Regions from separate parts of the Shewanella sp. SM23 genome, predicted to be linked through region 1. Evidence: predicted binding sites of a transcription regulator. Region 1 holds the regulator's gene; the other holds the start of a gene.

The links. Region 1 encodes sigma-54, which starts transcription at its own class of promoters, with help from an activator protein. Its sites were predicted from a motif close to GTTGGCACGNNNNTNGNNT; they were not measured.
Region 2: flhA (flagellar biosynthesis protein FlhA) is a predicted target of sigma-54. The motif match lies at 11,537-11,555, and genes of this name have one in related genera.

What each region holds. Positions count from the first base shown of each region.
Region 1 is NZ_JAKKRM010000019.1:69,871-88,553, forward strand. It holds gene zapE (cell division protein ZapE) at 1-197, opposite strand, end outside; gene degQ (Do family serine endopeptidase DegQ) at 610-1,962, shown strand; gene degS (outer membrane-stress sensor serine endopeptidase DegS) at 2,078-3,160, shown strand; gene murA (UDP-N-acetylglucosamine 1-carboxyvinyltransferase) at 3,259-4,518, opposite strand; gene L5L98_RS18845 (BolA family protein) at 4,528-4,785, opposite strand; gene L5L98_RS18850 (lipid asymmetry maintenance protein MlaB) at 4,805-5,089, opposite strand; gene L5L98_RS18855 (phospholipid-binding protein MlaC) at 5,086-5,748, opposite strand; gene mlaD (outer membrane lipid asymmetry maintenance protein MlaD) at 5,760-6,233, opposite strand; gene mlaE (lipid asymmetry maintenance ABC transporter permease subunit MlaE) at 6,290-7,075, opposite strand; gene mlaF (phospholipid ABC transporter ATP-binding protein MlaF) at 7,072-7,890, opposite strand; gene L5L98_RS18875 (KpsF/GutQ family sugar-phosphate isomerase) at 8,534-9,511, shown strand; gene kdsC (3-deoxy-manno-octulosonate-8-phosphatase KdsC) at 9,511-10,062, shown strand; gene lptC (LPS export ABC transporter periplasmic protein LptC) at 10,059-10,619, shown strand; gene lptA (lipopolysaccharide transport periplasmic protein LptA) at 10,606-11,160, shown strand; gene lptB (LPS export ABC transporter ATP-binding protein) at 11,157-11,888, shown strand; gene L5L98_RS18900 (RNA polymerase factor sigma-54) at 11,996-13,474, shown strand; gene hpf (ribosome hibernation promoting factor) at 13,503-13,790, shown strand; gene ptsN (PTS IIA-like nitrogen regulatory protein PtsN) at 13,793-14,236, shown strand; gene rapZ (RNase adapter RapZ) at 14,233-15,087, shown strand; gene L5L98_RS18920 (HPr family phosphocarrier protein) at 15,074-15,349, shown strand; gene mgtE (magnesium transporter) at 15,599-16,963, shown strand; gene L5L98_RS18930 (molybdate ABC transporter substrate-binding protein) at 17,042-17,878, opposite strand; gene L5L98_RS18935 (OmpA family protein) at 18,145-18,683, opposite strand, start outside.
Region 2 is NZ_JAKKRM010000003.1:299,399-313,128, forward strand. It holds gene L5L98_RS06055 (chemotaxis protein CheW) at 1-439, opposite strand, end outside; gene L5L98_RS06060 (ParA family protein) at 423-1,214, opposite strand; gene L5L98_RS06065 (membrane anchored protein in chemotaxis locus) at 1,286-1,807, opposite strand; gene L5L98_RS06070 (chemotaxis response regulator protein-glutamate methylesterase) at 1,821-2,948, opposite strand; gene L5L98_RS06075 (chemotaxis protein CheA) at 2,969-5,218, opposite strand; gene L5L98_RS06080 (protein phosphatase CheZ) at 5,234-5,971, opposite strand; gene cheY (chemotaxis response regulator CheY) at 5,985-6,368, opposite strand; gene L5L98_RS06090 (RNA polymerase sigma factor FliA) at 6,416-7,129, opposite strand; gene L5L98_RS06095 (MinD/ParA family protein) at 7,122-8,003, opposite strand; gene flhF (flagellar biosynthesis protein FlhF) at 8,008-9,390, opposite strand; gene flhA (flagellar biosynthesis protein FlhA) at 9,402-11,501, opposite strand; gene flhB (flagellar biosynthesis protein FlhB) at 11,697-12,827, opposite strand; gene fliR (flagellar biosynthetic protein FliR) at 12,846-13,643, opposite strand; gene fliQ (flagellar biosynthesis protein FliQ) at 13,648-13,730, opposite strand, start outside.

The DNA.
Region 1 (18,683 bases):
TTAGGTGATGCTGGTGCCGATTTTAAGCCTAATGCGCTAAACAATTTCCCTACAATAGAACTCGGCTCTTCTGCCGTAGTTAAGTCTTCATAGACACGTTGTAACGCCTTAACGGCAATTTCTTGAGCCGGATCATGGGAAAAACCGTCACGGGTAAGATCTTTTTGATAATGCTGCCAAGGGCTTAACTGAGGCACGTTTAAATTCTCTTATGTCCTTTATTAAAACTGTGACGATATTAGCACGGCCAATATGACGCAGGATATATTAATGCAGAATACGACTTTTACCTTAACGCTAAACTGCATACAAACGTCTAATAAGCATCTATGCTGTAGGTCATTTTAATCGGCAAAATCCGCTAATATTGGGGCTTGAAAAATCCTAATCTCGCCCACAGATTTCTGTTCAGAAACAAGTATGAAACAGCCGACAAAATAGGCTAAAAAAATTAACATTTATTAATATAATGAACTTTTTCAATAAGGTGCGAGTCAGAGTGATTACCTAGGCAAATAGCCGGTACCGATACAGATTTGATCTGGCACTCGCACGATTGCTGATGCATTACATCCAGATCTTTCAACCCTTATTTGGAGTTATGAATAGATGAAAACAAAATTATCTGTACTTTCAGCCGCAATGTTAGCCGCGACCCTGACTATAATGCCTGTCGTCTCACAGGCCGCCATTCCACAGACGGTTGAGGGACAATCCATTCCAAGTCTTGCGCCTATGCTTGAGCGTACGACGCCCGCAGTCGTATCAGTAGCAGTAACGGGGACTCATGTTTCTAAGCAAAGAGTACCTGATGTTTTCCGTTACTTTTTCGGCCCTAATGCGCCACAAGAGCAAGTGCAAGAACGTCCTTTTAGAGGCTTAGGCTCAGGCGTCATTATTGACGCAGAAAAAGGCTATATCGTCACGAACAACCATGTGATTGACGGTGCTGATGATATTCAAGTTGGTCTTCACGATGGCCGTGAAGTAAAAGCAAAACTGATTGGTACTGACTCAGAGTCAGATATCGCATTATTGCAAATTGAAGCGAAAAATCTCATCGCAATCAAATCCTCTGATTCCGATGATTTACGCGTAGGTGACTTTGCCGTTGCCATTGGTAATCCCTTCGGTTTAGGTCAAACCGTCACCTCGGGCATTGTTAGTGCTTTAGGCCGTAGCGGCTTAGGCATTGAAATGCTGGAAAACTTTATTCAAACCGATGCCGCGATTAACAGTGGTAACTCGGGTGGCGCACTCGTCAATCTTAACGGCGAGTTAATTGGGATTAACACCGCAATCGTAGCACCGGGCGGCGGTAACGTCGGTATTGGCTTTGCCATCCCTGCTAATATGGTGAAAAACCTCGTGGCACAAATTGCCGAACACGGAGAAGTACGCCGCGGTGTATTAGGTATTTCGGGACGTGATCTCGATAGCCAACTCGCCCAAGGTTTCGGTTTAGACACTCAACACGGCGGCTTCGTGAATGAAGTAGCCAAGGGCAGTGCCGCAGAGAAGGCCGGTATAAAAGCAGGTGATATTATCATCAGCGTTGATGGCCGTGGTATTAAGTCATTCCAAGAACTGCGGGCTAAAGTCGCCACTATGGGTGCAGGTGCTAACGTTGAGTTAGGACTCATCCGTGACGGTGATAAGAAAACAGTTAAAGTGACCTTAGGTGAAGCGAGCCAAACCAGTGAAACAGCGGCTGGTGCCGTGCATCCTATGCTGCAAGGCGCGTCCTTAGAAAACTCATCTAAGGGCATTGAAATTACCGATGTCGCACAAGGCTCACCCGCGGCCATGAGTGGCTTACAAAAAGGAGATGTGATTGTCGGTATTAACCGTACTGCGATTAAAGATCTTAAGACACTTAAAGCACAACTTAAAGATCAAGAAGGTGCCGTGGCACTGAAGATAATGCGTGATAAGAGCATGTTGTATTTAGTCCTACGTTAATCGACAAAATAGGCCATTTTTTCTGCCATAGATGAGCATAGGGAGCTTAGGTTCCCTATGCTTACATCGATTAAACATGTTAATCTAACTCACCTTTTTCTAGATCCATCCTGCCATGACTATAAAAGACACTCTGTTATATCTCGGTAAAGCCACCCTTTTCGGCCTTATCATGGCGGCCATGTTTTTATTGGTGACACGTTATATCGATAACCAATCCCTCGGTAGTAGTCTGCTACAAACCCGTGCCAACAACACAGTCGAGCTATCCTTTGCCAAGGCGGTACGCCGTGCAGCTCCTGCCGTTGTGAATATTTATAGCCTCAGCATAGATCAGAATCGGCCGCTTAATTCAGGCTCACTTCAAGGTCTAGGTTCTGGGGTGATAATGAGTAAAGAAGGTTATATTCTCACTAATTATCATGTCATTAAGAAAGCCGATGAGATTGTTGTCGCCCTGCAAGATGGACGCAAATTTACCTCTGAAGTGGTTGGCTTCGATCCTGAAACCGATTTATCGGTACTCAAAATTGAAGGCGATAACTTACCGATTGTCCCCGTTAATCTCGACAGTCCGCCTCAAGTCGGTGATGTCGTACTCGCTATTGGTAATCCCTACAATTTAGGCCAGACCATTACCCAAGGCATCATCAGTGCCACGGGGCGTAACGGCTTAAGTTCAGGTTACTTAGACTTCCTACAAACCGATGCAGCGATTAATGCGGGTAACTCGGGTGGCGCACTCATTGACACTAACGGCAGCCTTATTGGTATTAATACCGCAGCATTCCAAGTGGGTGAAGAAGGTGGCGGCCATGGGATTAACTTCGCTATCCCGATTAAATTAGCCCACAGCATTATGGGTAAGTTGATTAAAAACGGCCGCGTGATCCGTGGTGCTTTGGGTATTTCAGGTGAACCTATCAACCCTGTCATTGCACAAATTCTCAATCTGCCCGATTTAAAAGGTGTGGTCATTATGGGTGTCGATCCAAATGGCCCAGCGGCCCGTGCCCAGCTAATGCCAAGGGATGTGATTATTAAATACGATGGTGAAGATGTGCCAGGCGTTGAAATGCTAATGGACCGTATCGCTGAAACTACACCGGGTAAGAAAGTGATGATGACTGTGATACGCCAAGGTAAACAACAAGAGTTACCTGTGATTATCGATGAGAAGGTTGTGATCGATAACTAGAGCGTCACTCAGTATTACAAGCTCAACTGCAGAAAACAAAAAACCAGCTTTTAGCTGGTTTTTTTAATGATTCAAAATTAGCTTAAATCAGTAACAGATCACTGAATACGCACAACCTGTGCGCCTAAACCTTGAAACTTATTCTCAATATGCTCATAGCCACGATCTAAGTGATAGATACGATCGACAATCGTCTTACCATCGGCCACTAAGCCCGCAATCACTAGACTCGCTGACGCACGTAAATCCGTCGCCATTACCTGAGCACCACTTAAAGATTCAATCCCTTGAATGATGCAGGTGTTGCCTTCAAGCTCCATGGTAGCGCCCATACGGATAAGTTCAGGCACATGCATAAAACGATTTTCGAAGATAGTCTCAGTTATGGTTGCCGTGCCTTGTGCTAAGGCATTGAGCACACAAAACTGCGCCTGCATATCGGTTGGGAAACCAGGATAAGGTGCAGTCTTGATATTCACCGCCTTCGGACGTTTACCCTGCATATCGAGCTCAATCCAATCTTCGCCCGTAGTAATCGTCGCGCCTGCATCTTCAAGTTTTGCGATAACCGACTCCAGTGAAGCAGGATCGGCTTTTAAACAACGAATACGGCCACGAGTCACCGCAGCGGCCACCAAAAATGAACCGGTTTCGATACGATCTGGCATCACGCGGTAATTACAGCCCTGTAAACGCTCAACCCCTTGAATACGCAATGTCGCACTGCCTACACCAGTGATTTTTGCACCCATGGCAATTAAGCAATTAGCGAGATCGATCACTTCAGGTTCACGGGCCGCGTTTTCAATCACGGTTTCGCCATCGGCTAATGCTGCGGCCATCAGTAAGTTTTCGGTCGCACCAACACTCACCATGTCCATAAAGATATGTGCGCCTTTAAGACGACCATCAACACGGGCCTTGATATAACCTTCTTTCACTTCAATCTTGGCGCCCATCATTTCGAGGCCATGTAAGTGCAAGTTCACTGGTCTTGCGCCAATGGCACAGCCACCAGGCAATGACACGTCAGCAGTACCATAACGAGCCAATAACGGCCCTAAGATCAAGATAGAAGCACGCATGGTTTTCACTAGATCATAGGGAGCGCAAAACTCATTCAGATTAGTGGTAGAAATGCGGATCTGTCCGTCACCGAGTTCAGTCACTTCAGCGCCGAGACAGCGTAATAATTTACAGCTCGTACTCACATCACGCAGATTGGGCACGTTAGAAACCACAAAATCGGTTTCAGCCAATACACCCGCCATCAGAATAGGCAAAGCTGCATTTTTAGCACCCGAAATAATCACATCACCGGCAAGCGGGGGGCTTGCCTGAATTGTTAGTTTATCCACTTTTCCTCACTAGCTAGGCATGTTGAAAACTTTTTCGCGTTTCCATTGAGTCGGCGTGAAAGTTTTGATCGTTAATGCATGTAATTCACCGCTGGCAATGTGTGCCGTCAACGGTGCATAAATGGCTTGTTGCTGTTTGACTCGGCTCATACCATCGAAGCATTCACCTACGGCGATCACTTTATAATGGCTACCATCCGAGCTAGCGTGAACTTCTTCAAGCCCTAACGCATCACGTAAAATCTGTTCGATTAAGCTGCATTCCATGAAATCTATTACCCTATTCTCAATGCGCTTCTTCGGTAAAGAAGGCATCTAAATCATATAAATCAATTAGTTTTTTAAGTTGTGGTGAAGCAGAACTCAATACAAGTTGGCTGCGATGTTCACGCACTAACGCCAGCAAAAATGCCATGCCAGCGCTATCACTGTATTCGAGCCCAGACAGAGACAATATCTGGGTTGACTCATTTAGCAGTTGTTGCCGCTGTGGCCAAAGTGTAATGACATCAACTTGGGTTATGCGCCCTTTGAGATGACAAACTGTCCCCTGTTGCACAAATTCAATCACGACTGTGACTTCCCTGACTTAGCCTTCATGACCACTTTCTCTTTAGTGCGATCTTCGAGCATCTTAATCACGGGATCGATACCCTGTTGGCGAATTAGATTAGAGATTTCCGACTGCTTAGAAGACAGTAAGCTCACACCTTCGGCAACTAAATCAAATGCCTTCCATGAGTCATCCTTTAAACGGCGCGCCTTAAACAACAGTTTAATCGGTGGGCGACCGGCTTCGATGATCTGCACGTTTACATCGACCATTTTCTCTTTGCTAAAATCAATCCCAGGTGAGAATTCCACTTTTTGATTAGTATATTCAGTAAAGGCTTGGGCATAAGTAGAGATTAAATAACCTTCAAAAGCATTGACGAAACGATTGCGTTGCTCTTCGGTTGAATCCTTAAGATATTGGCCTAATACCTTATAAGAAGCGTATTTATAATCGACATAAGGCATGAGTTCTTCACGAACAATCACCTTTAAATGGTCTGAATTTGCATCGATTAATGCTTTATCTTTGTGAAAACGATCGAAGGTTTTATTGGCAACGGCTTTCACCATGGCATACGGATCTGTCGTATCGACAACCACATCAGCGGCGACTGCGCTCGTTGCCCCTAAAACCATCACTAACGGCAATAAAAAACGAGATAAGTTTTTAAACATAGCGGTAACCCCTATTTATCCTTCGAACCCATACTATATAAGAACTGACCAATCAGCTCCTCCAACACTAATGCCGAACGAGTGTCGTCAATCTTATCGCCATCTTTCAGCATACTGACATCATCGTCGACAAAACCCGGTGTTAACCCTAAGAATTGTTCGCCCAACAAACCCGAAGTCAAAATGGCTAAACTACTGGTTTCAGGGAATTTATCGTAACGCTTGTCCATCACTAATGTGACCACAGCCACTAACTTAACTGGGTCTAAATCTATGCTGCTCACTCGGCCAACGACAACACCGCCAACCTTGACTGGCGAACGCACCTTCAAACCACCAATGTTGGTAAAATTGGCTTGTATGGTATAAGTGCTATCGCTGCTTTTCACTTCAATATTGGCGACGTTAAAGACTAAGACCAAAAAAGCGGCCAATCCTGTTAAAAGAAACACACCCACTAATAATTCAATTTTTCGTGTCAACATGTTCAGCTACCACTCTGTTAATCCATCTAACCTGTGTCGAAATCCGCAGTGTTCCGTTAGCGGCCAAACATCAGGGCTGTCAGTAAAAAATCCAATGCCAATACAGCGAGGCTCGACTGAACGACAGTCTGGGTCGTTGCACGGCTGATGCCTTCCGGATTTGGGATCACTTGATAACCGCGATATAACGCAATCCAAGTGACCACTACGGCAAACACACCACTTTTGATCAAGCAGTTAACTATGTCCTGACGCCATTCGACAGACGCCTGCAGAATCGACCAAAACGCACCACTGTCGATCCCTTTCCATTCCACGCCAACAAGGTGCCCGCCATAAATACCTACAGCGGTAAACATCAACGCCAGCAATGGCATACTGATCACTCCAGCCCAAAAGCGCGGTGCAATAATCTGCCTTAATGGGTCAATCGCCATCATTTCTAAACTGGAAAGCTGCTCAGTACTTTTCATTAAACCAATTTCAGCGGTTAATGCTGAACCCGCCCGTCCCGCAAACAATAACGCGGTAACAACTGGCCCTAACTCACGCAGTAAACTGAGCGCCACCATAGGACCTAAGCTTTCTTCGGTGCCAAAACCAACTAAGATGTTGTAGCCTTGCAGTGCGAGCACCATGCCGATAAAGAGTCCTGAGACTAAAATAATCACCATGGATTGCACACCGACCACATAAATCTGGCGCACTAATAATGGAAAACCTTTACGCACGCGTGGCCAGCGAAAAATCGCGCCCCACAGCATAAGGCCTGCACGGCCAAAGCCGAGCACTAACTCAATCGCGCTGCGGCCTAAGTCGGCAATACTGTCGATTAACTTCACTTGCCAACTCCTTTTGCCATTAATTCTTGCTGGTAATCATTTGCCGGATAATGGAACGGCACAGGGCCGTCCGGAGCACCTTGAATAAACTGTTTCAGCTGCGGATTATCAGCGTACTTTAATTCTTCAGGGGTACCATGGGCGATGACTTTTTTGTCAGCCACCACATATACATAATCGGCAATGCCAAGCACTTCATCCACATCGTGGGACACCACAATTGAAGTCAGATTCAGCGCATCGGATAACTCACGAATGAGCTTTACTAACACGCCCATCGATATTGGGTCTTGCCCTGCAAAAGGCTCATCGTACATCACCATTTCAGGTTCAAGCGCTATGGCTCTAGCCAATGCGGCGCGGCGTTGCATACCACCGGACAACTCGCTTGGCATCATCTGAGCGGCACCACGTAAACCTACGGCTTCAAGCTTCATCAGCACGATAGTGCGAATAATGTCTTCAGGCAGTCCAGAATGTTCACGCAGTGCAAACGCCACGTTATCGAACACATTAATGTCGGTAAACAGCGCGCCACTTTGAAACAGCATGCTCATCCGCTTACGCAGACTAAATAATTCATTGCGACTCACGCCATGGATATCGTGACCGTCGAATAACACTTGTCCATGGTCAGGCGTTAATTGGCCGCCAATCAATTTCAACAGGGTCGTTTTGCCTATGCCGCTCGGCCCCATGATCGCCGTCACCTTGCCCCTTGGAATGGACAGGCTAATATCTTCATATATCACACGCTGACCGCGGCTAAACCCCAAATTACGGATCTCAACCAACGGCGTTTGTTCTTGAGTCATGCTTGATTCCGACATTTGCAAATGAGGTGATCCTAGTCTTCCTAGACTGACCAATCGAAGAGCCGCAAATTGTACGTAATTGCGCTTTAACCTACAACCGAATCGACACTATCGCCCTGCGATACTTTCAATTTGCCTCATTTACAGCGAAAATGCGCCCTAAGTTTTCACTCTGCACAGGTAAAATGTTACTTAATGTTTTCAACCTAGTTGCAGAATTGGCAGTATTGGCTAATTCGTTCGCACTTAGCTCACTCTTCGCCCACTTTTATCGGGGAGAGTCGATACGCAATTGCGCAATAGAGGCATCCCATAGGGTAATACCCGCTGCGATATGGGATAAATCCATTGAAATAAACGACAAAGACGATGATATTGCTCAAGACCTTCTGCCGCTAAACACGTTATTGTGCGTGAATAGCTAACGCAGCTGAACTTGACGAGTCGGATCAATCGCTCTAGCCTGCCGCAATTGTTTTGCTGTTTTCGGTAATTAACCACAGCAAGACATAAGCTAAATTGTCTGAAAACAAACTAATACTTGGCAGAAAGCCTATTACATATCATCTTTATCGCGTACCAAATTGTGCTATTCCAATCCCATCAATGGGGCGACAAAGACAATGCAAAAAGAGAGATAGACATGGTAGACAAATCACAACTGCGCCAATGGGGTTGTAAAGTTATCGACATTGAAAAGTCAGCCCTAGACAATCTTTATCAATATGTTGATTCGGCTGAATTTGCAGAAGCTTGCGAGTTGATCCTCAACTGCACAGGCAAAGTGATTGTCATGGGAATGGGCAAATCGGGCCATATCGGCAATAAGATTTCTGCCACCCTCGCCAGCACAGGAACGCCCGCATTTTTTGTGCATCCGGGTGAAGCCAGCCACGGCGATCTGGGTGTATTGGCCGATAACGATGTGATTTTAGCGATTTCAAATTCTGGTGAGTCGAGCGAAATCCTCACCTTAATGCCGGTCATCCAACGTATGGGCGTGCCCGTTATCGCGGTAACGGGTAAACCCGAATCGAATATGGCGCGATTATCTAAAGTGCATTTATGTATTGAAGTCCCAGAAGAGGCTTGCCCACTTGGACTAGCACCCACCTCAAGTACCACAGCAACCTTAGTGATGGGCGATGCCATCGCCATTGCGCTGCTGCAAGCGAAAGGCTTTACCCGTGATGATTTTGCTATGTCCCATCCCGGCGGTGCATTAGGACGTAAGTTGCTGTTAAAAGTCTGCGATGTGATGCACAGCGGTGATGACTTACCGCTCGTCAACCACGATATTTGCATCACAGAAGCCCTGTACGAAATCTCCAAGAAAGGCTTAGGCATGACGGCGATTATTGATGATCAGCGCAAACTGGTTGGTATCTTCACTGATGGTGATTTACGCCGCGTTATTGATGCCGAAGTGAATTTACGCACGACGCCCATTGCCGATGTGATGACCCGTAACTGCGTCACGATCACGGATAATGTATTGGCCGCCCAAGCACTGCAAGTGATGGACTCAAAAAATATCAACGGATTAATTGTTATCGATAAAGATCGCCATCCTATTGGCGCTCTTAACATGCTCGATATGGTAAAAGCAGGAGTCATTTAATGCCACAGCAAGGATTTTACGGCCCAATCAGTGATGATGTGTGGCAACGCGCGCAAAAGATTAAACTGTTAATCTGTGACGTCGATGGGGTGTTTTCCGACGGCCGTATTTACTTGAGCAATAGCGGCGAAGAGCTCAAAGCCTTCCATACCCGTGACGGTTATGGCGTGCGCTCACTCCTCACCAGCGGTTTCAACCTCGCCGTGATCACAGGACGTCAATCCAAAATCGTTGAAAACCGTATGACAGCCCTTGGTGTTACCCATATTTACCAAGGCGTAGACAATAAGTTCGAGCCCTATGAAGCATTGCTCGCACTTTATGGTGTCACCCCAGAAGAAGTGGCTTATATCGGTGATGATATTGTCGATCTCCCCGTGATGAATGTCGTCGGTTTAGCGGTCAGTGTTGCTGACGGCCACCCCTATGTACGCCAACACGCCCATTTTGTGACTACGCTCAATGGTGGCCACGGTGCACTGCGTGAACTCACAGATCTGTTACTCCTAAGTCAAAATAAATTCACTTCGGCCCATGGAATGAGTATATGAGTCGTGTGACACTCGCGATTATCGCTTTTTTTGGAACCGCACTAGCGCTTTACTGGCAAGTGCAGAACAAACACAGCGGTGATTCCGATAACAGAGTAAAAGATCAAAATACCCCAGATTTCATCGTTGAAGATCTGCGCAGTGTTGAGTTCAATGAGCAAGGACTAGTGAATAGCCGTGTGACGGCGAAACACATGGAACATTATGATTCAACGAATCAAACTTTCTTTACTCAACCTGTTTATCTTGTTTATCCAGACCAAGGTAAAGCACAATGGCAGCTCAGGGCAGATCAGGGCAAGCTAAACAAGGAAACTGGCAAGGTTGTATTAGAAAATAATGTTATTATCGATGCCATTAGCCCAGAAGAACCGATTCAGACCTTGTCCACCAGTTATCTGGAACTCGATCTCAACACTATGATAATGACCTCTGACCGTACCATTTACGTCACAGGGAAAGATTTTAATATTCAAGGCCAAGGCCTTTATGCCGACCTCAACGCGCAAGAAGTGCAATTGACCAGTCAGGTAGTAGGAACATATGAAGCAAAATAACGTATTACTTGCCAGCCTAATGCTAATTATGAGCATGAGTGCTTTCGCGAAAGTCGGCGACTTAAAGCAAGAAGTCAAAATTAAAGCTGTGAGCCAAACTGCGGATATCAAAAACAACCAGATCATCTTCTTTGGTCCAGTGGAAGTTACCCAAGGCTCAATAAAAATCCAAGCAAATGAACTGCGTGCATTTTCCGCTGAAGGTGAAAATAGCAAAACTTTGGTCGCCACAGGCAACCCTGCTACGTATAGCCAAATATTAGACGATGGCCGTCCTGCATCGGCGAGCGCGAAAGAAATTCGTTACGATATGGCGAGCCGCACCTTAACACTGAAAGGTATGGCGTCATTAGATCAAGCAGGTAGCCAAGTTACAGGCAATTTAATCCGCTATAACATGATTCAACAGAAATTGATGGCCGAGAGTACTGGCAGTGGTGACGATCGCGTGATCACTATTATTCAGCCTGAAAACTATCAAGATGATGCTAAATCAGACGCTCCGGCGGATAAACCTGTAAAAAAGCAGGACTCTAAATGACCCAAATCACCTTAAGAGCACAAAATCTGGCGAAAAGTTACAAGAGTCGCCAAGTGGTTAAAGACGTCAGTCTGACGGTAAAAACCGGTCAAGTCGTTGGCCTACTCGGTCCAAACGGTGCAGGTAAAACCACGACATTTTACATGGTTGTCGGGCTAGTGAAGAGCGATAAGGGACATATCTTTATCGACGATGATGATTTAACCGCAGATCCTATGCATCTGCGTGCCCGCAAAGGCATAGGTTACTTACCGCAAGAAGCCAGTATCTTTCGTAAGCTAACTGTTCATGACAACATCATGGCCGTACTGCAAACTCGTAAAGAACTTAAAAACGAAGAACGAGAAGAAGAACTAGAACATCTGCTCGAAGAGTTTCATATCACCCACATCCGTGACAGCCAAGGCATGTCATTGTCGGGTGGCGAACGTCGCCGCGTCGAAATTGCGCGGGCTTTAGCCGCTAATCCTAAGTTCATTTTGCTCGATGAACCGTTTGCCGGCGTCGATCCTATTTCGGTTATCGACATCAAGAAGATTATCGAACAACTCAAAAGTCGCGGCCTTGGCGTACTGATCACAGACCATAATGTCCGCGAGACATTAGATGTATGTGAACATGCTTATATTGTGAGTCACGGAAACCTTATTGCCGAAGGAACTCCAGCAGAGATCTTAGACAATCAGCAAGTTAGGGCTGTGTACTTAGGTGAACAATTCAGGCTATAGTTAATCGAGCGAAGCCAATGGAGGCAATTTATACCGCCATTGGGCTTCACTCAAGATAATAATAAGCGACCTCATCCAACAATAATAACGTAGGGATCAGCGGTAACATGAAAGCGTCACTCCAGCTCAAACTGGGTCAACAGTTAACCATGACGCCACAATTACAACAGGCCATACGTCTGTTGCAACTGTCGTCATTAGAACTGCAGCAAGAGATCCAGCAAGCATTAGATTCTAATCCCCTTCTCGAGCTGGAAGAGGATCAATTCGACGCCACTAAAACCCCTGTAAACCAAACGCTATCCGATACGGATTTCAGTGAATCTAGCACTCTGCCACCAGAAAAAGACAGCTCCACCATAGACACGGCAGAGTCGCTAACCAAAGAATCCATGCCCGATGAGCTCCCCATGGACACCACATGGGATGAAGTGTTTACCGCCTCCCCAAACTCAGGCCCCGGCGGCAGTCGTGAAGACGATATGCCCTTCCAAGGCGAGACCAGTGAAGGTTTGTACGAACACTTAGAATGGCAAAAAAACCTCACGCCGTTTTCTGAAACCGATTTAGCCATTGCCACCGCCATTATTGATGCCATCGACGATCAAGGCTATCTCACCCAAAGTACTGACGAAATCCTCGAAGCCATGGGCAATTCGGAGGTCGAGCTTGACGAAGTCGAAGCCGTACTCAAGCGCATTCAGCATTTTGATCCCATAGGCGTTGCCGCCCGCGATTTAAGTGAATGCCTGCTAATCCAACTGTCGCATTTCGCCGCTGATACTCCCAACCTAGAAAACGCCCGTATGCTGATCAAAGATCATTTAGATCTGATCGCCGCCCGTGATTTTAGGTTATTGATGCGTAAGACTAAATTAAAAGAAGATGAATTAAGGGATGGTATAGCACTTATCCAAACTCTCAATCCTCGCCCAGGTTTGTTGATCACGCCCAATAATGACGAATACGTTATCCCAGATGTGTCTGTGTCGAAGAAAAATGGCCGCTGGGTCGTTGAGCTTAATCCTGACTGCATGCCAAAAATCAATGTAAATCAACATTATGCTTCTATGGCACGCAGTACCAAAAACCAAGCCGATAGCCAATTTATTCGCGGCCATCTGCAAGAGGCTAAATGGTTTATTAAGAGCTTAGAAAGCCGTAACGACACTTTGCTTAAAGTTGCTAATTGCATAGTGCAATATCAGCAAGGTTTCTTTGAGTACGGTGAAGAAGCCATGAAACCTATGGTGCTTAACGATATTGCCGAAGCGGTAGAAATGCATGAGTCCACCATCTCACGGGTCACAACTCAAAAATACATGCATACCCCTAAGGGACTTTTTGAACTAAAATACTTCTTCTCTAGCCACGTCGGTACTGACGATGGTGGTGAGTGCTCATCCACAGCAATCAGAGCCTTTATAAAGAAACTGGTGGCAGCGGAAAACCAGAAAAAACCATTAAGCGATAGTAAGATGGCTCAACTTCTGGCAGAACAAGGGATCAACGTAGCCCGCAGAACCATTGCGAAGTACCGAGAGGCTATGCTTATTCCACCTTCTAATCAGCGTAAAAGTTTATAACCTACAGTGGATATCGGAGGACGTTTCTATGCAAATAAACCTAAGTGGGCACCATATCGAAATTACCGAATCGTTACGTGCATATGTAGAAGAAAAGTTTTCAAAACTTGAACGCCATTTCGAACAGATCAATAATGTGCACGTTGTGCTCAATGTTGAGAAAATGCAACAGATTGCCGAAGCGAGAATAAACCTCATAGGTGGTGAAGTTTTTGCTACTTCAGAGCATGCTGACATGTATGCCGCTATAGACGCCCTGATTGACAAGCTTGACCGTCAGGTTATTAAACACAAAGAGAAGTTAACAAAACACTAATAATGGAACTTTGTACCATACTGCGGCCGGAGTGCACTACCTGCGCCACTCCGGGCAGCAAGAAAAAGGTACTGGAACTCATCAGCGACTTAGTCGCTGCCCAGTACCCGACCCTCTCATCTCAAGAGATATTCGAAAGCCTAGTGGCGCGCGAAAAGATGGGGAGCACAGGTATAGGTAACGGCATCGCCATTCCACATGGTCGACTAGCCGATATAGATCAGCCCATTGCCATACTAATTAAGTGTGAAGAGCCGATAGCATTTGATGCTATCGATAAGCAACCTGTTGATATTTTATTTGCACTACTGGTGCCTGCAGACCAATGTCAGCAGCACTTAAGTACCTTGTCTTGCATGGCCGAAAAGCTGAGCGACAAGCAAATATTAAAGCAATTACGCAAGACGCATGATGAAACGGAACTCTATCAGGTAATCACTGGATGAAACTGGTCATAGTGTCGGGCCGCTCAGGCTCAGGCAAATCTGTCGCCCTTAGGGTACTCGAAGATCTCGGCTATTATTGTGTCGATAACCTTCCCTTGCCATTGATTGGCAGTTTGCTTGAGCAACTCAAAGGCAGTAACGATCTCGTCGCCATCAGTGTCGACGTGCGTAACATGCCTGAGCAGGATAAGGTCTTAGTGAAACAACTCGCTAGCCTACCTCCAGATACTGAGTTAACGAGCTTCTTCCTTAACTCCAGCGATAAAATTCTGCTTAAGCGTTACAGCGAAACCCGCCGTTTACATCCTTTGTCGAAGAGCCGAGTCTCTTTGCAAGAAGCGATAAAGCTGGAGGGGAAACTGCTCGAGCCTATGTCAAAACTGGTCGATCACTACATAGATACGTCGAATCTGAATATCTATGATTTAAGCGACCAAGTCAGACAAATTCTCCTTGGTAGTGTCGATAAAGAACTCGTGATCAACTTCGAGTCCTTTGGCTTTAAGCACGGAATGCCCACCGAAGCCGACTTTATGTTCGATGTGCGCTTCCTGCCCAATCCCCACTGGGAGTTGGCGCTGCGGCCATTGACTGGCTTAGATGAACCCGTAGCTGAGTTCTTAAATCGTCAACCACTGGTTAATAAGTTCATCTGGCAAATCGAAAATTTACTGGAGACTTGGCTGCCGCATCTCGAGCGTAACAATCGCAGTTATTTAACGGTAGCTATTGGCTGCACAGGTGGACAGCACAGATCGGTTTACGTCGCAGAGCAATTGGCAAAACGCTTTAGTAACGGTAAACATAAAGTTTATGCCCGTCATCGAGAGCTCAACAATGCCAAAGCTTGAACGTCAGATAACCATCTGTAATAAGCTCGGTTTACATGCCCGTGCCGCCACTAAGTTGGTGGTACTGGCTTCCGAGTTTGATGCGACCATCACCTTAATCCAAGGCGATAAACAAGCATCGGCCGCCAGTGTACTTGGCTTACTGATGCTTGAAACTGGTATGGGTAAAACCATTAAGCTGATCGCCGAAGGCCCAGATGCAGAGCCGGCTCTCGATGCCATTTGTGCCTTAATCGACGCTAAGTTTGACGAAGCCTGTTAGTTTCACTTCACACTAAGCACTTCATCGTTAGTTTCACTTCATGTCTAGTTTAAAAAACTTGCCATTCAGAAAACATTTGTCGCTCGACGATACAAGCTACTGGCGATTACACTAGCGGTCATTACGCTGGCACTGGCCTTAACCTTACCTTAGCCGCCTTAATCTGTGTCATCGACTGACGCTTAGTCACCGCTAAATCCTAGCCCAACACTAAGATCTCAAACCAATTTGCCGCACAATGGAGGACAAATGCCCGTAGATAATGCAGAAAACGATCACACCGGACATAGTCTCGACCAGTTAAACCAAGCGCTTAGCAGCGGCATGTTTGTACACGTGCGTAATATGCTGCAAAAAATGGCCGCCTCAGATATCGCGCTGATCTTAGAATCATCACCGCCAAGTGCCAGACAAGTATTGTGGCAGCTCATCGATCAGGAACAAATAGGCGACATACTCGATGAGTTGAGTGAAGAACTCAAAGACCCACTTATCCGCAGCATGAGCCCTGAGCGAGTCGCGAAAGCGACAGCAAGCATGGACACCGACGATCTCGCCTATATTCTGCGAAGTCTACCCGACGCAGTTTACAAACAAGTGCTGCAGTCGATGACGGAACAAAATCGCCTGAGGGTAGAACAAGCCCTATCTTATCCAGATGAGACCGCCGGCAGCTTGATGAACACAGATACAGTCACCTTAAGACCCGATGTGAATATCGATGTGGTGCTGCGCTATCTTCGGCAAAGGGGCAACCTACCCGATACCACAGATACCTTATATGTGGTCGACAAACAGGACAAAGTCCTTGGCGGTGTTAGGCTGGCAGATCTGCTGACTTGCGCGCCAAGCACCACAATTCGCAATATCATGGATCCCAATATTCAAAGTATTCCTGTGAGCATGTCCGACAGCGAAGTCGCGCAGAAATTCGAACGCAATGACTGGGTATCGGCACCTGTCGTCGACAGTGATGGTAAGCTGCTCGGGCGTATCACAATCGATGACGTAGTCGATGTTATCCGCGAAGATGCTGAACATTCCATGATGGGTATGGCGGGGATGGACGGAGATGAAGATACCTTTGGTCCTGTGCTAAAAAGTACCCTACGTCGCTCGCTCTGGCTCACTATAAACTTATTCGCCGCCCTGCTCGCCTCGTCGGTCAGCAATATGTTTGAAGGCACTATTGAACAATTTGCCACTATCGCCATCCTAATGACGATTGTCCCTAGCATGGGCGGTGTTGCCGGTAATCAGACCTTAGCGCTCGTGATCCGCGGTATTGCTTTAGGCCATATCGGCCAAAGCAACGCCCGCTGGCTTATCGGTAAAGAGCTATCGATTGGTTTTCTCAATGGCTTGATGTGGTCGATTTTAGTCTTTGTCGCCGTGTGGCTATGGAAGGATGATATGGCACTGGCGGGATTAATTGGTAGCGCCATGCTGATCAACATGACAGTAGCTGGGCTTGCAGGTGCGAGTATTCCATTGATTTTAAAACGACTTAAAATCGATCCTGCCCTCGCTGGCGGTATGGTGCTCACCACAGTCACTGACGTGGTTGGCCTGTTCGCCTTCCTCGGGTTAGCGACGCTCTACCTGATGAACTAACGCTTTAACAGTTTGAGCTAACCACAGAACGGCACCCCAAAGGTGCCGTTTTTTATCCGGCTTGAAAGCTAAAAAAGGTTATTTTGCCGGAGGTTGAAAACCATAACTGCTCAGAATCGCTTGGCCTTTTGTCGATAGAATGAACTCAGCTAACGGCTTAGCGGCAGTATTAGCGCCTTGTAAAACCAGTAAACCATAGTCGGCACCCACGGCGAGTTCCTGCGGTAAGTCAATGATTTGTAAACTTGGCACTTCTTTTTTAGCCAGCACAGCATTAGTGCAATAGGTTAAAAAGATATCCGCTTGCTTGTTTTCCATCACCCAGCCATAGGGGTTGCGATCTTTAGGCGGTTTAACGCTCTCAGGGCCGCCCGTCAGTTGTAATGCCTTGGTCTCTAACGCGGCTTTCGCATTGGGTTTTACCGCTTCGGCCTTAGCAAAAACGGCCCAGGCATAATCACCCGCGGGGTCGGCTTTCGGGGTTGAGGTACCGACTTTAATCTTAGGATCTAACAAGGTATCGAGTAACGTCGCACTCGTCACCTGAACTGTGTCTTGAGCAATGGCGCAGAGTTGATTACGGGCAAACATTTGCACCGCTTCGCCCTGACCCGAATCCACTAATGCCTGTGGATGTTTCATATTCGCCGAGGCAAAGATATCGACTTTCTCGCCCTCTTGAATGCGCTTTAACAATAAACCTGAGGGCGCATATTGCGCTACAACACTTATTTGCGACTGTGCTTGATAAGCAGCAATAATATCACTCATCGCAGCCTTTAAACTGCCTGCGGCGCGCAGTTCTATCGGCGCGGCTCCTGTGGTCACTTCGGCTTTCATCGGCACTCCTTGTACAGCAGTCACCATGATGACAGGACTTAAACTCAAGGCTACTAACATATTTTTGCTTATCATAGTCATATTCTCCTTTAGGCACTAAAAGTCATTCTTGTGACTTATTACCATACAGAACGTGAAATAGATAAAGGGATCAAGCTGAAGTCATCCCAAGGTAATTAGCAGTGATATGTTTGTGGTGCAGGTCACTCAAGGTGCGCTTCATAAAGGACAAATTGTCTAATAGAAGCACGGCAAGCTAATCACTCAATTAGCCCACCACTGAAAACAAAAAAAGTCGCCCCTGGCGACTTTTTCAGCGAGAACTTTGTGCTTAGACCAGACTATTTACCCGTTGGTATTAGTACGATCTCAACGCGGCGGTTTTGTGCTCGGCCATTTGCATTGGCATTTGATGCAATAGGACTCGCTTCACCCATACCTTTTGATTTTACACGGGCAGAGGCAACGCCTTTACTCATCAAGTAATTACCCACTTCGCTAGCCCGGACCTGTGACAGACGTAAATTGTAAGAGTCTGAACCACTGCTGTCGGTATAACCTAATACGTTAAGCTGCGTTTTGCTGTATTCCTTGGCCACAACCGCCACTGAATTCAGCACGCGTTTAGCACCGTCACTTAACTCGGTTTGATCTACGCCGAAGGTCACTTCATTAGGCATATTCAAAATGATGTTATCGCCGTTACGGGTCACACTCACGCCCGTTGAGGCTAATTGTTGGCGTAATTTGGTCTCTTGCACATCCATGTAATAACCAATACCACCACCGACTGCAGCGCCCGATGCTGCACCAATTAAGGCACCTTTACCGCGGTCGCTCTTGCTCGAAGATACCACTCCAATTGCGGCACCCGCGACGG
Region 2 (13,730 bases), on a different contig from region 1:
CAACAGGCTGAGCTTTTGGTACTTCCACCACAACGGGTTGAACATCAATAGGTGGCGCTATCTCTACTGAAGGTGGTATCGGTTCTAACCTTGCAGTCTTTAGTACTGGCGCTAATAATTTCTCTAACGCTTGCTTATTCACTTGAGCTACAACCTGGCTTACCGGAGCAACAAACTCATGTTGTCTTGGCGCCGCTTTTGGCTGCAACTGCGCAGTAGGCGTTATGGCCTTCTCTACATTCTGCGGTGCGGCAGTGCGACCATTTTCAGCCAAAATAGCCGCATCGAGCAATGCTGCCTCCGTTTGATTAACGGCAACATTTTGATTTGAGTCTGCTTTTACAATGCTTTGAGGGGAAACAATCTGGTTTGGACTGTCGTCTTCCTGTAGCAATAATGCGAAAAAATCAAAAACAGTTTCATCAACCGATTTTGACATGGCCAAACTCCCCAACTAATAAGAAATCTAATAATCTTTCATAGGCTTTAACGCCGCGGCAACCACTCGCATAATGCGATGCTGGTAAATGTGCCAAACTGGCATCTCTAAACTTAGTGTCTACTGGAATAACGTCTTTCCACAAAGTATCACTGTATTCGGCACCAAGAACTTGCAAAGCCGCAGGTGATGCTTTGGTGCGTTTATCGTACATGGTTGGCACAACAGTGTAACTGTAACGCGTCTTCTTAGATCGCCCCATTAACTCCATTGTTTTAATCATCCGCTCTAGCCCTTTAATGGCAAGAAACTCCGTCTGCACAGGAATAATGATATGCTGACTTGCCGCAAGCGCATTGACCATTAATACCCCGAGTACGGGTGGGCAATCAACGATAGCAACATCATAATCATCAGCAACCAGTGCTAATAAATTACGTAGTACTAATCCCATTCCTTCTTGATGACCTAAGGCTCTGTCTAAGGTAGCCAATGCCATAGTTGCAGGCAATAAATCCAAACCATCGACTAAGGTTGGCACAACATGGGATAAAACGAGTTCCTTAGAAAGGTTTTTATGGGCAAGAAAAACATCAAACAACGAGCCTGGAACCTCTTCAGAATCAATACCTAAGTAATAACCTAACGAAGCATGTGGATCGGTATCTATCATAAGAACACGCTTGCCACGCTTAGCTAATGTTCCCGCTAAACTCGCTACCGTCGTGGTTTTACCTACGCCACCTTTTTGATTCGCTATGGTCCAGACTTTCAAGAAGTGACCCCTACCTATACTGGTTAATATGCTAATGAACTAGAAAATTGTGAGTTCACAAATTCTAAAAATTACTGCTCTTTTCTGGTCGTGACTCGAATGCCGCCATTGGGCAAACTAATCACTTTGACACCATCGGCATTCTCAGATATCACCACGGGCAGCATCTCTGCATTTTGGGGGGCAATTGTCTGAGAAACAGCTTTAACCTCTTTTTCTGGCGCTTGAAGCTGTTTAGGAATAGAGGATTCCAGATTAGTTTTTTCCTTCGCCGTATCTATTTCAGTATCTGGTTCGCCCAGCAAAGGCGGAATGCTATTTTGTACCGGCTCAGGACCAATCGCTACAGCCTTCTGCTCACCAGGAGCCGCTAATTGCAACATTGCTTTAGTCTGATCTGGATGAGACGCTAACCAAGTTGCAATAGCCTCAGCCTGTTCGTCAGGTACCATTAACAGCACCTGAGTCGATTCCAAACGTTTTACATCCGCCTGCAGCAAACTATTCTTACGTTTGTAATCAAGGCTTAAGGCACCAAGAACCAAAATGGCTATGCCCATCAACAAAATGATGAGCACACTATTTGTGCTCATCGGATATTGGTTTTTAGACACGAACAGACTCTTTTAAAATACATTCGGCCATGTTGTCTAAGGCTATCGACTGGGTGGCAATCCCTGCACTCGCAACGGCTTGTGGCATACCATAAACCACACAACTGGCTTCATCTTGCGCCCAAATGGTTGCGCCTACAGCTTTCAACATACGTGCGCCTTCTCTGCCATCCGCCCCCATGCCAGTTAATACAACAGCAAGCACATCACCACTAAAGGCTTTAGAAGCAGAAGCAAAGGTGATATCCACACAGGGCTTATAATTCATATCAGCACTGCCTGTGATAACTTTTAATCGGCCACTTGCTCCAGTACGTTCAACCATCATTTGCATACCACCTGGCGCTAAATATGCGCAACCCGGTTTAAGAAGATCGCCATTAGCGGCCTCTTTCACTTCAATCTTACATAAGCCATTTAAACGACTCGCAAATGCAGGGGTAAAGGCAGCAGGCATATGCTGGATTAATAAAATAGGATGCGGATAGTTTGCCGGAAACTGCGTGAGTATTTTTTGCAGCGCAACCGGACCACCAGTAGATGTACCGATCAGCAATAATTTATACTGTTTACCACTTGCACGAATCGTCGTTGCCGTTGAGGTTCTAACAGGAGCTGCGACAGGCGTATGAGCCGATATACTCGTTGTACCTAAAACGCTACCTGTTGGACGCACGCTAGGTGTTGGCGCGACCACAGGACGTGCAATCGGACGAAACATTCTGCGTCGTCCCAATGCCTTAACTCTTTGTTGCAACAATAAAATGGCATCATCTTTGTTGGTCGCAATATCTTCAAAACGTTTAGGCAGAAAATCTAATGCACCAGCATCTAAAGCGTCTAACGTTGCTTTAGCGCCATCATGGGTTAAAGAAGAAAACATCAAGATCGGAGTCGGACACTTAGCCATGATCTCACGAACAGCAGTAATACCATCCATGACAGGCATCTCAATATCCATAGTGATAACTTGGGGATTAAGCTCAGCAGCCAACTTCACCGCTTCGGCCCCATTTGAGGCCGTCGCGATAACTTCCAGTTCAGGATCTTGATTGACTATTTCACTAACACGTCGTCTGAAAAAACTTGAGTCATCAACGACTAATACTTTAATGGCCATTCCATTCCTTAGCTTGGAAACTAATTCTTACTTTTCGCATAATGCTTTAGCAATCCAGGAACATCTAAGATCAGTGCAATACCACCATCCGATGTAATTGTCGCACCAGCCATCCCAGGTGTGCCATGTAACATAGCGCCAAGAGGTTTAATAACGACCTCTTCTTGCCCTATTAAGGCATCCACTACAAAACCAATTTGCATCATGCCTAATTGCACGATAACCACATGACCATGCTTTTTATCGCCATGTTTAAAGGTCGTTTTGTTTCTATGTAGCCAGTGTTCCAAATAGAACAAAGGTACGGCCTTATTACGTACTATGACAGTCAGTTGCCCATCAACAATATTAGTTTTTGTGAGATCGAGATGGAAAATCTCATTCACGCTAGATAGAGGTAATGCAAACACTTGTTTAGCGACATCGACCATTAAGGTAGGCATAATCGCCAGTGTTAGCGGTACTTTAATCTCAAGTATCGTTCCCTTACCTTTCATGGAATCAATATGTACAGTGCCATTCAGCTGGGTGATACGAGTTTTTACCACGTCCATCCCAACACCACGGCCTGAAATATCTGAAATCTCAACTTTAGTTGAAAAACCTGGTGCAAAAATCAAATTATAGGCTTCGCTGTCTGTCATCCGCGAAGCAGAATCTTCATCGAGCACACCACGGTTTATGGCAATTTTTTTGAGTTTTTCAGGATCCATGCCTGCGCCATCGTCTTCGATTTTCAGCAGTATATGGTCGCCTTCCTGGCTTGCAGATAAGGTAATCGTTCCCGTTCTTGGCTTACCACTGGCTTCACGCTCGTTTGGCATCTCGATACCATGGTCCACAGAGTTACGCACTAAGTGGACGAGTGGATCGGCAAGCGCTTCAACGAGGTTTTTATCTAAGTCAGTTTCTTCACCGACCATGATCAAATCAATTTCTTTGTTTAGTGTACGAGCAAGATCACGTACCACCCGAGGGAAACGACCAAACACTTTCTTGATCGGTTGCATACGGGTTTTCATCACAGCGCCTTGCAAATCGGCAGTAACGAGATCTAAGTTCGCGAGAGCTTTCGACATCTCCTCATCATCACGGCTGATGCCTAAGCTCACCAATCGATTACGCACTAACACTAACTCACCCACCATATTCATGATCTGGTCGAGTCGTGCAGTATCTACACGTACCGTTGTTTCACCCTGAGGCACATTCGCAGAGCTAGCCTTAGCAGGTGCTTTATCGACAACCGCAATTTCCACCTTAGGTTTTGCAGCAACGACTGGGGCAGGAGCTGGTACTGCGGCTTTTACTGGCGCAGGAGCATGTGGTGCAGCAGTAGGTGCTACAGTCGAAACAGGGGGCGTAGGCGCTTTTACTTCAGCTTTCGCAGGTGCTCCGCCTTTCCCATGGAGTTCATCGAGTAATCGCTCAAACTCATCATCGGTAATTTCATCAGCATCTACAATCGGTTGAGGCGCAGGTGTTGCCACAACCTTAGGCTTAACAGGCACTTCAGCCTCAGCTTTAAATTTACCTGAGCCATGAAGTTCATCCAGTAACGCCTCGAACTCATCATCAGTGATGTCATCACCTGATGTTGAAGGTGTTTTAATTGGTGCAGCAGGCTTGACAGCAACAGGCTCAGATACAAATGTGGTAGCAGCGACCGCTGGTCCCTTTCCTGAACCATGAAGCGCATCCAATAAAGCTTCAAATTCAGCATCATTGATATCATCGATACTTGAAGACGTATTTTCAATGGAAGATGAGTTATCACTTATGTCAGCAGGGATTTCTTGAAGGGTAGGAGTATCAATAATGACTTCAACAACAGGTTCTGGCTCTACAACCTTGACAGAAGCGACTTCAGATGGCAAAGGCGCACCTGAACTGAGCATTTTAAGTCTCGCTAACAAACCTGAGTCGGCGGGATCTTGTTGCTCGCCCTGCTGGGTTTGCGCAAACATGGTATTAATTGCATCAACAGCCTGCAAAATAATATCCATCAACTCTGCGTTAACGCTACGCTTGCCTGTCCGCAATAAATCGAAGGTATTCTCAGCCTCATGACAAACATCAACCATGGGAGTTAAGCTAAGAAAGCCAGCACCACCTTTAACGGTATGAAAACCTCGGAAAATGGCGTTCAGCAAGTTAGTATCATCAGGATTATTTTCAAGCGCAACGAGTTGCTCTTGCAGAAGCTCTAAAATTTCACCGGCTTCGATTAAAAAGTCCTGGAGTATCTCTTCATCTACATCAAAGGCCATCAAATTGACTCCCAGTTAGAAACCCAGACTCGATAGAAGATCATCCACTTCGTCTTGACCCGTTACCACATCTTGACGAAGCTCGGCATTCATTATCGGGCCTTCTGCTTCAATATTATTTTTCTGAGCAATCTGACTTTCAATCATAGGTTGCTCACCAAATACCGTCAGCATAGAAACCAGATTACTTTCTACTTCCATTACTAGATCAATAACACGACGTATTATTTGTCCTGTTAAGTCTTGAAAATCTTGCGCCATCAAAATTTGATTAAGCAATTCACGTAATCGAGTCGAGTCATTTGCACTACGAGACATAAGGTCTTGTACATCGTGACAAAGGCCCTTAAATTCAGTCAGCGCTATCTCGCGTCGCATTAATCTGTCCCAAGATGGCATGACATTTTGAATATTTACGGTCACGGCATTAGCCAAAGGTAAACATTCTTCAACCGCATCCATGGTTTTATTTGCAGCTTGTTCGGTCATGTCAATAACGTAATTTAAACGTTGCTTGGCATCGGGGATCTCTGTATTGGCTAATTCAGCAAGACGATTATCAACTTGAAAATCCATCAGCGCACTATGAAGTTGCCGAGTTAATTTACCTACTTCTTCGAATAATTCTCGTTGCAGTGGAGCAGCAAGCTCCCGAAATAAATCATCTGCCTGACTTTGCTCACCTGCACTTAATAATTCAACTAAATGCTGAGCTTGCTCGAGCGTGATGAGCCCTGATGTTTGTGACTTCATAGCTCATCCTTGCTCAAGCGAGTCGTTCGAATATTTTATCTAACTTCTCTTTCAGCGTTGCAGCGGTAAAAGGCTTAACCACATAACCATTCACTCCCGCTTGAGCGGCAGCAATAATCTGTTCACGTTTTGCTTCAGCAGTTACCATTAATACGGGTAAATGCTTTAGCGAATCATCAGCGCGAATTGCTTTTAACAGATCGATTCCTTGCATACCAGGCATATTCCAATCTGTAACAACAAAATCAAAATCCCCCTTTTGCAACATCGGCAGGGCTGTTGAGCCATCGTCTGCTTCTTGGGTGTTATTAAACCCCAAGTCTCGCAACAAGTTCTTGATGATACGCCTCATTGTCGAAAAATCGTCAACAATGAGAATCTTCATATTCTTGTCCAAGGTTTCCTCCGGTGAGCTGACATTCTGTGCTCGATTAATAATTATACTTATGTCCAGTGCTTGAGTTTAGCTTTCAATCGCAACATTGCCTGACTTAATATCTGGCTAACCCGCGATTCACTGACTTCAAGAATGGCGCCAATCTCTTTTAAATTCAATGCTTCATCGTAGTACAGGGATAACACTAATGCATCTCTTTCAGGCAATAATTTAATTGCCTCAACCAGAGCAGAATGAAATTGGTTCTCAGCTAATGCTTCAAATGAATCATCATCGGACCGATCACTCACTGTAAGTATATCCTGAGATACGCCTAAATCTTCTATCCCTATGATTTTTCCGACAGAAACATCGTTAAGAATATGATGGTACTCATCGAGCGTCATATCAAGTTTTTCTGCAATTTCTGTGTCGCGTGCATCACGGCCCAGTTCTTGCTCTAACTCATCAATAGCGTGTGCAACCTTACGATTGTTACGATGAACGGAACGAGGGACCCAGTCGCCACGACGAATTTCATCTAACATGGCTCCACGTATGCGTATGCCGGCGAAGGTTTCAAATTTCGCACCCTTGCCACCATCAAACTTGGATGATGCTTCTAGTAACCCCATCATCCCAGCTTGGAGTAAATCATCTAACTGCACAGATGCAGGTAGTCTGGCGAGTAAATGATGCGCAATTCTTTTAACCAACGGAGCATACTGTTCAACGATCGACGATTTATTGTCTAAACAAGTATACGCAGCGGCTTTATTCACTCGTTTTTTCCTCTTGAAAATCTGGTCGTTGTACTAAACGCTCAACGAAAAACTCCAAATGCCCACCAGGTTGCTGCGGCACAGGCCAGCTCAAAATTTTATTTGCCAATCCTTGATACGCAATCGCCGCTGGTGATTTAGGATAAGCTTCAACCACCAATTTTTGTTTACGAACAGATTTACGTAAGTTTTCGTCAAATGGAATCGTGGCGACTAATTCAAGTGCGACATCTAAAAATCTGTCGGTCACTTTACTGAGTTTAGCAAATAATTCCATACCTTCGCGTAAACTACGCACCATATTGGCAACTATTTTAAAACGGAACACACCATGCTCACGGCTGAGAATTTTAATCAGGGCGTAGGCATCGGTAATCGAAGTGGGTTCATCACAAACAACGACTAACACATCCTGCGAAGCACGTGAGAAACTGAGCACCATATCTGAGATCCCAGCCGCAGTATCTACGACTAGAATATCAAACTGAGTCCGCATCTCACTAAATGCACGGATTAATCCAGCATGTTGCGCAGGGCTTAATTCCACCATCCCCTGTGTTCCTGAGGTGGCAGGTACTATGCCTATCCCCTTAGGACCACGCACGATAATATCGTCAAGCTCTGCATCACCAGAGAGAACATGAGAGAGGTTACGCTCGGCACGAATACCCAGCATGACGTCGACGTTTGCTAAGCCAAGGTCAGCGTCAAGTACCAAGACACGCTTGCCTTTTTCGGCTAATGCCACAGCAGTATTAATAGAAACGCTGGTTTTACCCACGCCTCCTTTACCACCAGTGACCGCGATTACTTTCACTTTTTCGTTATAGGGTTGATTCATCATACGTAAACCACTTGCTTGATCCAGGGTCATAAATCTACTCAAATGCACAGGCCATATTATCTGACCACGCTGTGTCTTGTAATGATTGTTGTTCTGTACTATCTAACGCTGCGAGTGCCTGCTGGGCTAAATCTAGGGTATCCGCAACTTTCATATCTTCAGGAACTCTTTGTCCATCAGTAATATAACTTAATGGTAATCCGTTTTGGATCAACACACTTAATGCCCCTGCTAACGACACAGATTCATCGAGTTTTGTGAGAACGACACCAGATAGGGGAATGCGTTTAAAATGATTGACTGCATCTTGCAGCACACGGCGCTGCCCTGTCGCAGACAGTACCAGATAACTGCGGATAGGTATCCTGCTATTTGCAGTTAAATTATCAAGTTGCTGGTAAAGGCGCATATCTCGCTGTCCCATGCCAGCCGTATCTATCAATACTAGCTTGCGATTCCTAAACTGATAGAGAATTTGCTCTAATTCATTTAGATCATGAGCTTGCTTTACTGGGCAGCCCATTATTTTGCCATAAGTTGCTAATTGCTCATAGGCTCCGATGCGATAATGATCTGTGGTAATTAAAGCAACATGTTCAGCACCATGATGTGCCGCAAAACGGGCAGCAAGTTTAGCTAATGACGTTGTTTTACCAACGCCAGTAGGACCAACTAATGCAACTACCCCGCCCTGTTTCACAATGTCATCACCCTGATTGTCAAGCATATTAGCGAGACTTTGTGGTAATGCTCTGACTAATTCAGCTGGCGTATAATGCTGGCTCAGCGCGGCTAATTTATTCGCAACCGCAGGGGAGAATTCAGCCTCAAGCAATTTGGCTTCGAGCATAGCACCAACGGGATCGATGCGTTTTTTATGTTCCGTCATCAAGGAGGATACTTGATGTGTCAGTAAATTACGCAGTGATGCTAATTCATCACGCATAGCCTCAATATCAGCACTTTGTTTCTGTGATGTTTGTGGCTTTTTATCAAATGAGGAAGGTGCTTCACGACGTTCTGGTTTCACAGCAGTAGGGGCTTGTAAGCCCTTAGCCCATGCTGGTAACTCGGCATCAACTTGCTGATGTGACATTTGTTGATTCAAACGGCTTTGCTGCTTCTCAAGTAAGGCTTGTAATGAGTCTGCTGGTGCGGCTGGCTTAGCGCGAGTTTCTACACGAACTGGCTGCTTAGCACCTAGGGACACGAGATCGTCGCTCACGTCCATAAAGGTCGGTGCTGGCGCAGTGGCTGCAGTTTTCGATTTAGGTTCGTCATAGTCAACGGCAGCGACAATTTCGATGCCACCGTTCACTTTTTTATTTGACATAATGACGGCATCTGAGCCGAGTGTTTCTTTCACTTGGGCCAGTGCGGCGCGCATGTCTTTGGCAAAAAATCGTTTAATCTTCACTTATGCGTCCTCTACTGGCCGACTGCAGATACGATACGTATTTGCTTCTCATCAGGTATTTCTTGGTATGAAATGACTCTGAGATTAGGAATAGTATGTTTAACAAAGCGTGACAGCGTCGCGCGTAACATACCTGACGTCAACAATATGGCGGGTTGTCCGACCATTTCTTGCTTTTGAGCCGCATCGGCAAGGGACTGCTGCATGCGTTCTGCAAGACCGGGTTCAATATTAGGACCATCGCCACCGGTTGCTTGCATTGACTGATGCAACATCTGTTCCAACTCTGGCGCCAAAGTAATGACGGGGATTTCGAGCTCTGGGCCTGAGATTTCCTGAACTATCATACGTTTCAAAGCGATACGTACAGCGGCAGTCAAGACTTCAGTGTCATTGCTCTTAGTGCCATATTCTAACAAAGTTTGCACTATAGTACGCAAGTCTCTAACTGAAACCCCTTCATTTAATAGGTTCTGCATCACTTTTACGACATGTCCTAGTGGCATGATATCTGGAATAAAGCCATCAACCAGCTTAGGTGAGTGTTTCGCAAGCATATCCATCAGTTGTTGCACTTCTTCGTAGCCTAACAACTTAGCGGCATTATTTGTGAGTAATTGACTAATATGAGTTGCAACAACAGTGGCGGCATCGACGACGGTATAACCTAATGTTTGTGCGTGCTCACGTAACTCAGGAGCGATCCATACCGCTTCTAGGCCAAAAGCGGGATCGCGCGTTTCGATACCATCGAGTTTGCCATAGACTTGACCAGGATTAATCGCCAATTCGCAATCATGACGAATATCTGCCTCTCCGACGACGACGCCCATTAATGAAATGCGATACGCATTAGGCGATAAATCTAAGTTATCGCGAATATGCACCGCGGGCACTAAGAAGCCTAGTTCCTGAGACAACTTTTTACGCACGCCTTTAATGCGGCTTAGTAACTCGCCACCTTGGCCCTTGTCTACCAGAGGGATCAAACGATATCCAACCTCAAGACCAATAGTATCAACATGATGTACATCGTCCCAACCTAGCTCTTTAGGCTCTTTATCTTGTCTTTCTATTGGACCCGATTTCACTTGTTCTAGCGCTTTAAGACGTTTGTTTTCATTTCGTTTATAAACAAAATAAGCTGCACCAGCAGTCATAAAGGCAAAGCTTAAAAACGCCATGTGCGGCATACCAGGAACAATACCCATTACAAACAGGACTCCGGCGGCGATACCCAATGACTTATGACTGTCAAACATCTGACTCATCATCATTTGGCCCATATCACCTGACTCGTTTTGACGAGTCACCATCAAGGCTGCGGCGATTGACAATAATAGACCAGGGATCTGCGCCACTAAACCATCACCGATAGTCAGTAAGGTATAAATTTCAACCGCTTCCGAGAAACTTAAGCCATGCTGCACAATCCCTATGATAAAACCACCTACGATGTTGATCACTAAGATCATGATACCGGCAATCGCATCCCCTTTAACGAATTTGGACGCACCGTCCATCGCACCATAGAAATCGGCTTCACGGGTCACTTCGGCACGGCGTATTCTCGCTTGGTCTTGATTTAAGGTTCCAGCATTTAAGTCAGCATCGATTGCCATTTGCTTACCAGGCATAGCATCCAAGGTAAAGCGGGCACTGACTTCTGCGATACGACCTGCACCTTTAGTCACCACCGCAAAGTTGATGATAATCAAAATGATAAAGACCACTAGACCAACGGCATAGTTACCACCGATCACCACAGAACCGAAGGCTTCAATCACCTTACCCGCGGCATCACCGCCATTATGACCCTCAAGTAAAACCACACGAGTAGAGGCAACGTTGAGCGCAAGGCGTAATAACGTCGCCACCAGTAACACAGTTGGGAAGGCAGCAAAATCTAAGGGTCTATCGGTATAAATAGCCACCAGCAATACGATGAGAGCTAACGCAATGTTGAATGAAAAGAGTATGTCTAATAGAAATGGAGGGATGGGTAAAACAATCATGGCCAATGCAGCAAGCACAACCACCGGCGTGCCAATGCCTTTAAAAGTGCTGAGCCTAATTTGTTTTACTTGACCAAGAGTCGCTTTAACATCCATTCGCTATAACCTAAACTTTGACGTGTCATAGCATAAAGCAAAAAACGCGCCAACAAGATTGAAGCCATTAATGAAGGAAAGATATGTACTGTGACTGATTGATATACATAAAATTAGCCATAAAAAACAAATGAACTCGACATCATCAGCTTTACCAATGACTACCATCAGAGGCTAGTGGTTAGTGGTTAGTATTTAGTATTTCAATTCATCAGGTATAGGTTGATTGAGTGGGACAGGAATAGGTTTACGACCGCGTCCTTTTTGATATTGGCGCAGCTGGAATACATAAGCCAAAATCTGTGCGACAGCAGTAAACAAACCTTCAGGGATCTGCTGATCTAACTTAGTCGTATGGTAAATCGCCCTTGCAAGTGGTGGGGCCGAAACAATCGCAATATTGTGCGCGCGGGCAATCTCACGTATTTTAAAAGCCACATCATCAACACCTTTCGCTATCACAAAGGGAGCCGCAGAGCGCTGCACATCGTATTTAATCGCAACAGCAAAATGCTCAGGGTTAACGACAATCACATCGGCATTTGGCACTTCAGCCATCATACGCCTTTGTGCTAGTTCACGTTGCATCTGCCGTATATGCCCTTTCACCTCAGGTTTACCCTCAGTGTCTTTATATTCATCTTTTACTTCTTGTTTGGTCATCTTAAGTTGCTTGTTGTGATTCCAAATTTGGAACGGCACATCGATGACGACAATAAACAAAATCGAGGAACATAACAGGATAAACATCCAAACCAACAAATCTAATGCATGGTAAACATTACCTGGAAGATGGTCGCTAGACAGCAACATAATGTCATTGAAATAGAAGCTTAATAAAAAATAAGCAGAAAACGCTACTACCGAAAATTTTGCAATACCTTTGGTGAGTTCAACCAGAGCCTGTACGCCAAACATACGTTTAAAACCAGCAAGGGGACTCATTTTACTGGCTTTTGGCATCATAGCTTGGGTCGAAAAATTGATCCCTCCAAGAGAGACGTTACCGATAAACGCAACAACCACAATCAGTAGCATAATTTTAGCCATGGGCCAGGCTATTTCACTCACAACAACGCCCCACACTTTGAACATTTCATTCGTATCAAAAATTTGCGCCCTATCCATGGTAAATACAATTTCAAACACCCGAGTTAGGCTAATGGCCAAACTTGGGCCTAGCATATAAAACCCACATGCTGCCGAAATTAATACCGCTGCAGTTCCAAGTTCTTTCGAACGTGCAATCTGTCCTTTTGTTCGCGCCTGTTCTAGACGCCTCCCCGTGGGTTCCTCTGTACGTTCATCACTTGACTCTTCAGCCATGGGCTTCTCCTAATCCCATCATATCAAGCCATCAGCGTTACATTGGAGCGCTAACATATCGCAAAGCAGCACTTGAGCCGTCGACCATACTTCATCGAAGTGTGCCATTACCGGTGTTAGGGTTAACCACAGAATAAACAGTCCACCAATCATAGTGATCGGAAAACCAATAGAGAAAATATTCAATTGCGGCGCGGCGCGGGTCATGACCCCGAAGGACAAGTTGACTAATAACAAGGCGATAATCGCAGATATCGACATAGTGAGTGCCGCACCAAACATATACGACCCCCAATCAGCCAGCGATCGATAACTTGTCAGTGTTAAGCCTTGATTAGAAATCGGCAAAGTTTCAAAGCTTGCCACTAGCATACGGATCATCAAAAGATGGCCGTCCACTGCTAAGAAAATCAATGTCGCCAATAAAAGAAAAAAGTTACCAATAACGGGTGTTTGTTGGCCAGAACCAGGGTCAACCATAGAGGCAAAGCCTAAACTGGTCTGCATACCAATGATCTGTCCAGTGAGCACAAAGACTTGCATCACCATTTGAGTCACAAACCCCATGGCAACACCGATAATAATTTGCTGCGCCGTGATGAATACTGCGCTTAACGAAAATAAATCCACATTTTGAGTTGGAGGAAGAACAGGTGCTATCGCAAAGGTAATTGCCATCGCCAATAATAAACGCACTCGAGTTGGTGTCGTTGCCGCCCCAAATACTACCATGACCATCAACATGCTCGCGACGCGAAACAATGGCCAAATATAAGCGGCAATGGTTTGCATTAAGGTATCGAGCAGCAGCTCCATCGCGTTAGCCTATCACTTGAGGAATGCGATTCACCATCTCGATGAAAAAGTCCATCAGGGTTTCAACTAACCAATGTCCCATAAACA